Prochlorococcus marinus str. MIT 9313: one gene and its partner. Each later gene encodes a partner of the first gene's protein in a complex. Links are inferred from orthologs where the notes say so. Each region holds a gene or a part of one and is shown on either strand. Other genes may lie near its edges.

The links.
Region 2: the proteins of dnaG (region 1) and dnaB are in contact, whole or in part, in a crystal structure (PDB 2R6A), measured with the Geobacillus stearothermophilus proteins. The link is inferred for Prochlorococcus marinus str. MIT 9313 from one-to-one orthologs. Residues at the interface, in WP_049624496.1 of Geobacillus stearothermophilus: Lys456, Leu457, Leu458, Pro459, Ala460, Asn463, Ala464, Leu467, Leu535, Leu536, Ile537, Ala538, Gln544, Glu545, Asp548, Tyr549, His552; in WP_033016901.1 of Geobacillus stearothermophilus: Ser13, Glu15, Ala16, Gln18, Glu91, Leu92, Asp94, Ala95, Val96, Pro97, Thr98, Ala99, Ala100, Asn101, Tyr104, Tyr105, Ile108.

What each region holds. Positions count from the first base shown.
Region 1 is NC_005071.1:691,743-695,231, reverse strand. What follows is about bases 274-3,242. They hold dnaG (DNA primase), read left to right. Parts: upstream 274-715; coding sequence 716-2,770; downstream 2,771-3,242. Other genes in these bases: AKG35_RS03350 (hypothetical protein), read left to right, coding at 3,116-3,242; AKG35_RS03360 (CsgG/HfaB family protein), read left to right, coding at 274-530. In the rest of the region: more of AKG35_RS03360, read left to right, coding at 1-273; more of AKG35_RS03350, read left to right, coding at 3,243-3,370; AKG35_RS03345 (hypothetical protein), read left to right, coding at 3,410-3,489. UniProt on the Escherichia coli protein: RNA polymerase that catalyzes the synthesis of short RNA molecules used as primers for DNA polymerase during DNA replication.
Region 2 is NC_005071.1:2,301,629-2,304,490, reverse strand. It holds dnaB (replicative DNA helicase), read right to left. Parts: upstream 2,210-2,862; coding sequence 791-2,209; downstream 1-790. Other genes in the region: AKG35_RS11585 (acyl-CoA desaturase), read right to left, coding at 2,774-2,862; rplI (50S ribosomal protein L9), read right to left, coding at 2,272-2,730; mnmG (tRNA uridine-5-carboxymethylaminomethyl(34) synthesis enzyme MnmG), read right to left, coding at 1-739. UniProt on the Escherichia coli protein: The main replicative DNA helicase, it participates in initiation and elongation during chromosome replication. Travels ahead of the DNA replisome, separating dsDNA into templates for DNA synthesis.

The DNA of each region.
Region 1 (3,489 bases):
CACGTAGCCGTCAAATGCGTGGCGCCCAATATTTGATTATGGGGCGTGTGAGTGGCTACGAGGATGGGGTTGAAACAAAGCAATCTGGAAGTGGGATGCGCTTTATGGGTTTTGGAGGCTCGAAGACTGTTTCGGAATCCAAGGCTTATGTTTCCATCGACCTACGGGTGGTGGATTCCTCCACTGGAGAGGTTGTCGGTGCGCGAACAGTAGAGGGGCGTGCGACCAGCACAGCTAAGCAGAAAGGCTCCGGCGGATCTTTGGCTCCCTTGGCTGGGCTTGTAGGAGGTGCAACCGGAGCAAGAGGGGCAGGGGCCTATGGCCTTGCGGCTGCAGGCACTTTTAGTTATGAAGAATCATCCAGTGAAAGTAATCGCACTCCCGCAGCAAAAGCCATTCGCGCAGCTCTCATTGATGGTGCTGATTATGTGAATTGCCTATTGGTGATTCGTGATGGCTGTTTGGCGTCTTATCAGCAGCAGGAATCAATTCGACGCTCTAATACACGTGATGTGCTCCAACTCGATTGATCTCGATCAAAGTTTTGTCGTTTTGCGGCAGGGCTGATTACGGCGTTTGCGCTGCCAATACAGAGAGGACGATTTTGAAGAGGTTTTGAGTTCTTATTGATCTCGGCCTTGCTTGTCGTATCGATTGATTTTGCTGATCATGTTCTCTTCTCGACCTCTCACGGCGCAACCAGCAAAATAAGGTCATGCCCGTCCCCCGTCTTCACCCGCGCACGATCGAGGCCGTCAAGGAGCGTGCCGACATTGTTGATGTCGTTGGCGAACATGTGGTTCTAAAGAAAAAGGGCCGTGAATTCGTAGGGATCTGTCCGTTCCATGACGACAGCAAACCATCGATGACGGTCTCGCCAGCGAAGCAGTTTTATTACTGCTTCTCTTGTGGAGCTGGTGGAAACTCGATCAAGTTCCTGATGGAGTTTCAGCGCCAGAGTTTTGGTGATGTGGTGCTGGAGCTTGCTCGCAAGTATCAACTACCTGTTGAGACGGTCGAGGGGCCCCAGCAGGAACGACTACGTCAGCAGCTCTCTCGTCGAGACAAGCTTCATCGTGCGCTTGCATTGGCGGCCGGTTGGTTTCGTGGCCAGCTGCGTACGCCAGTTGGTGCAAGTGCGCTGAATTACCTCACTGAGAAGCGGGGCCTTAGTGAAGTCACCTTGGAATCCTTCGAGCTTGGCTATGCCCCTGAGCAATGGGATGGTTTACTCAAGCACCTCCAGCAGGTGGAAGGTTTGTCTGCTGAATTACTGGAAGCCGCCGGGCTTGTTGTGGCGCGCAAGGGGGGAGGAGGTTTTTACGATCGCTTTCGTCATCGTGTGATGGTGCCGATCCACGACCGCCAGGGAAGGGTGATTGGTTTCGGTGGACGCAGTCTTGATGGCTCAGAGCCGAAGTACCTCAACTCTCCTGAGACAGACGTGTTCGAGAAAGGCAAGCATTTGTTTGGACTGGATCGAGCGGCGAATGCCATCCGTAAGGATGACCGGGCTGTGGTAGTCGAAGGATATTTCGATGTCATTGCATTGCATGCTGCAGGTGTCACCAATTCAGTGGCCTCCTTAGGCACTGCTTTGAGTAGTCAGCAGATCACCCAGATCTGCCGTTGCAGCGAAGGGAAGCGGATCGTGCTTAATTTTGATGCTGATGGAGCCGGTGTTCGTGCTGCGAACCGAGCCATTGGCGAAGTTGAGCAACTGGCTTTGCAAGGCCAGTTGGAATTACGAGTGCTTCATTTGCCTTCTGGCAAAGACCCCGATGAATTTCTCAAAGATCATGGTGCTGGCGATTACAGGGCTCTATTAGATCAGTCACCTCTTTGGCTTGATTGGCAGATTCAACAGGTGTTGGAGGGCCGTGATTTAAGTCAAGCGGATCAGTTTCAGCAAGCAGTGAGTGGCCTGGTTGCATTGCTCGGCAAGTTGCCCCAGTCGGCCGTACGGACCCACTACCTGCAACAGGTTGCCGAACGCTTGAGCGGTGGGCAGGGCCGGTTGGCCTTGCAGTTGGAGGAAGACCTGCGCCAACAAGTGAAAGGGCAGCGCTGGCATGGCCGCTCAAGTCGCCATGAGCAACCTGGCGAGGCCAGTCAACGGGAGCGCAGCGAAGCGGAAATACTGAGGTTATATCTCCATTGCTCAAATCATCGGGCTGCCATTCGCAGGGAGTTACGACAGCGAGAGCTGGAGGATTTTGCCTTACAACATCACCGTTTGCTTTGGGCGGCGATCACTGATTTGGAGGAAACCAATCTTGGTGCAGGACGTTTAGAGGCGATCAGTCGCGGAACTGACTCTGGTCATGATTTGGAGGATATTGAGTTGCCACGGCTGCTTACCGATCAATTGCTCCTGGAGAACAGTGCTCTAGTCGCTCGTCTTACCCCGTTATTAGAGCCTGGCGAGGTTCATTTGGCGGCTATGGCTAAGCCACTGCTTCAGCTCCGGGGCACAGCAGCGGCTCTAGAACGCCAGAAATCCCTCAAGCGTTGTCGTCATCTTCTTGAGGCCTGGGGTGGTCAGCGTCTTGAAACTCTTGAGCGTTGTATTGCTGCTTTGATTCAAGAAGAGCGACAGCAACCTACTGAATCAGTCGATATGGAAAAGCGTATCGAAGCAATGTTTGAGGAGCTCAACAGCGATGCGTTGCGTTTCCAGGAGCTTTATTACAGCGAGCGCAAGCATATTGGTCACTTAGATCAGCAGCGGTGTGGTGGGTTCTCAGGCCAGGATGTCATTCCGGCTTAGGTCATCAGTCTGTGGATGCGCTTCACAAGCCAATCGGCGATATCAAAGAACTTGTTGTCTTGATTGACCATCACGATTCCTGCTTGCATCTTCTCGCTGATCTTTTCTAGCTTTTGAATGCACCGCTCAGCGAGGCTTTACCATCTACGTTTCAGTCCATTAGCAACAGCTGCGCAGGTCAACGAATCCTTTGTAGGGCTGTCAGATAAGGCGTCAAGTTGTGGAGCTTAAAGATGAAACTCACTTGTCATTCTAAGCAGATGGTTGTCTCTACGGAGGTGTACTGAGGCCTTTTAACTGCAGCATGGCTCTTTAAACTGATGATCTCTTCTTAAATTTGATGGCATGAGCTTCTACGAAGCGATTTGGCACGGTGAGGGCATTGGTGATGGAGGTGATTTAGAGGAGTCTCTCCAGGCTTATATCGTGGTAAAACCTGAAGATGGCGACTGGACAGAAGCCTGTGCGAAGGACGGGGCGAATCCTCATGTGGATCACTACTCTTCCTTCGACGCTTATCTTGATAATGCCGATGCAATCGAGACGATTCCGGTAACCCCGGCGATGATTGCAGGAGCTGTACAACAACTTTCCTCATGATCGCTGTTTTAATCCAAAGGTTGCTGCGATTAGCCTCTGATGAGTGACGTCCCTATTGCCTTTGCTGGTTGCACGCCGGTGAATCATCTCTGGCCTCAGCTTGTTGAACGGCTGGGAAT
Region 2 (2,862 bases), 1.6 Mb from region 1 along the record:
AGAAGCGATCAGCGGCATCGCTGGGTTGCTCTTCCAGTTGATCGAGAGCAATGCTGCGTCGATCGACTCTGGCCGGAGTGCCTGTCTTGAGGCGATTGGTTTGGAAGCCAAGTGACTCGAGGGCTTCGGTGAGCCCTTCTGCGGCTTGCTCGCCGGCACGACCTGCCGGCATGGATTGATTGCCAACCCAGATCTGACCACCAAGGAACGTGCCGGTGGTTAGCACGACGGCTTGGGCCCGATAAATACTGCCGAAATAGGTCCGTACGCCTGTGATTTGTGCTGCATGTCCTTGAGCTGGCTCCCAGTGCTCCCCGCCACCCGATGGATCACCTTTGACTTCGAGGCCAGTCACCATCGCTTCTCTTAGAGAGAGGTTGGCTGTTTGTTGAAGCAACTGCAGCATTTGGCGTGAATAGAGGCGTTTGTCGGTCTGGGCGCGTAAGGCCCAGACCGCAGGGCCGCGGCTTGCATTCAGCACACGTTTTTGCAGCGCCGTCGCATCGGCCAGGCGTCCGATGACCCCCCCAAGGGCATCGACTTCATGCACGAGTTGACTCTTGGCTGGCCCTCCCACTGCGGGATTACACGGTTGCCAGGCAATCCGATCGAGGTTGAGGGTGAATAAAGCTGTACTTAGGCCTAAGCGCGCTGCCGTAATCGCGGCTTCACAACCGGCGTGCCCACCGCCGACGATGATGACGTCGAAGTGTTCGGTTGGGGGAGCACTGAAGGGCATGGGGCCCGTGACGTTCTAGAGAACAGTAGAAATCATCAATGTATTGCTGCTTTAGGCCGCCAGGTTGCGGAACCGTGTGAATTGAGGCTCGAACAGTAGTTTTACTGTGCCGACAGGGCCGTTGCGGTGCTTGGTCACGATGACTTCGGTGATGCCGCGGTCGGGGGTTTCTGGGTTGTAGTACTCGTCGCGGTAGATCATCAGCACCAGGTCAGCGTCCTGTTCGATTGAGCCTGACTCGCGCAGGTCGCTGAGCATTGGGCGTTTGTTGGTGCGGGATTCCACCCCACGGCTGAGCTGTGATAAGGCAATCACAGGTACGTTCAGTTCCCTGGCCATGCCCTTAAGGCCGCGGGTAATCCGGGAGAGTTCCTGAACACGGTTATCAGGCGTGGAGCCCTCCATCAGTTGTAGGTAGTCGATCACGATGAGTCCGAGTTCTTTGCCTTGTTCGGCCATGAGCCGCCTGGAGAGAGAACGCATCTCCAGGACGCCTGAATTGGGTTTGTCATCGATGTAGATCGGTAGCTGGCCAAGGGTGTTGATGCCCTGGCCCAGAAGAGGCCACTCTTCCTGCCGTAAACGGCCTGTTCTCAGTCGACTGCTCTCAATGCCAACCTCCATTGAAAGGAGGCGATAGGTGAGTTGTTCCTTGCTCATCTCCAGGCTGAACAAGCACACAGGCAGGTTGTGGAGTTGAGCAACGTTTTTGGTCAGATTGAGCACCATGGAGGTTTTGCCCATGGCTGGGCGGCCAGCCACGATGATCAGGTCACTGCGCTGCAGACCCTGGGTCATGGCATCGAGGTCGTAGAAGTTCACAGGGATGCCTGCGACGGACGTACCTAGTGAGCGGCTTTCGATCTCGTTGAAGGTGCTGGTAAGGATTTCTGCTGTGGGGGTGAGACCTTTGGATGGCTTTTCCTGGCTGATCGCAAAAATTGTTTGTTCTGCTTTGTCGAGAACCTGTTCCATCGGTAGGCCCTGGTCAAAGCCGAGTTGAATCACTTCGTTGCCTGAGCGAATCAACTGTCGCCGTAGGAATTTGTCCATCACCAAACGGGCCACTTGCTCGATTGATGCAGTGGAGGCAACGCGCTCTACAAGTTCGATCAGACGGTTGCTGCCACCTACCTTCTCCAGGGACCCTGTGTCGGCCAACCAGGCGCTCATTGCTGTGAGGTCGGTGGGTTTGCCCTGGCTGTGAAGCATCAGGGCTGTGCGGAAGATCTCTCGATGGGCGTTGAGATAAAAAGCCTCAGGTTGGAGCACATCGACCACTCTGCCGATGGCATCAGGATCAAGAAGGATGCCTCCTAGAACAGCTTCCTCTGCCTCCAGATTTTGAGGAGGCACGGAGTCTGGCAGGGCTTCAAAGCTCGGTTCTCGAGATGTAGAAGAGGCTTTCCTGAAGGGACGGGACCCCTCTGCGGCGGTATCGCCGTTGTTTGGCAGGGGGGCGCTCACCATGGATGAGGAGCTGACGTTATAAGGAGACCTACTTTGGCTTGTTTTGTAAGCCTTGCCAGCAATCAGTAGCTGACGACTTCGAGGTTGATTTCGGCGTTGACTTCATTGTGCAGTTTCACTTGCACCTTGTAGCTACCGGTTCGGTGAATTTCCGGAACGATGATATTGCGTCGGTCGATCTCCTTCTTTGTGGCTGTTTCGATTGCTTCAGCGACATCACCATTGGTGACTGTGCCGAACAAGACGTCGTCTTCGCCGGTTTGCTTTTTAACGGTGAAACGCCCGATTGTGACCAGTGCGGTTTGGAAGTCCAGGGCTTCCTGCTTGATTGCCGCCTGATGCTCGGCCTGCTTGGCACGTCTGTGACCGACCTGTTTCATCACGGCTGGGGTCACAGGGACAGCCTTGCCGAAGGGAAGCAGGAAGTTGCGGGCATAACCAGGAGCAACCTCAACTAGGTCGCCGTCCTTGCCGAGGCTGAGGACGTCTTCGTTCAGGACGACTTGTACGCGCTTGGCCATGGCGATAAGAAGACGGACGACGACTGTTTAGCGATCGACAACCTTACGATGTGATCGGTAGCCGGATCTTGCGAGCCAAGCCTAGGGCTCGCATGAGGCGGATGTGCTGCCAGGTGAGGTCGATCTGACCGC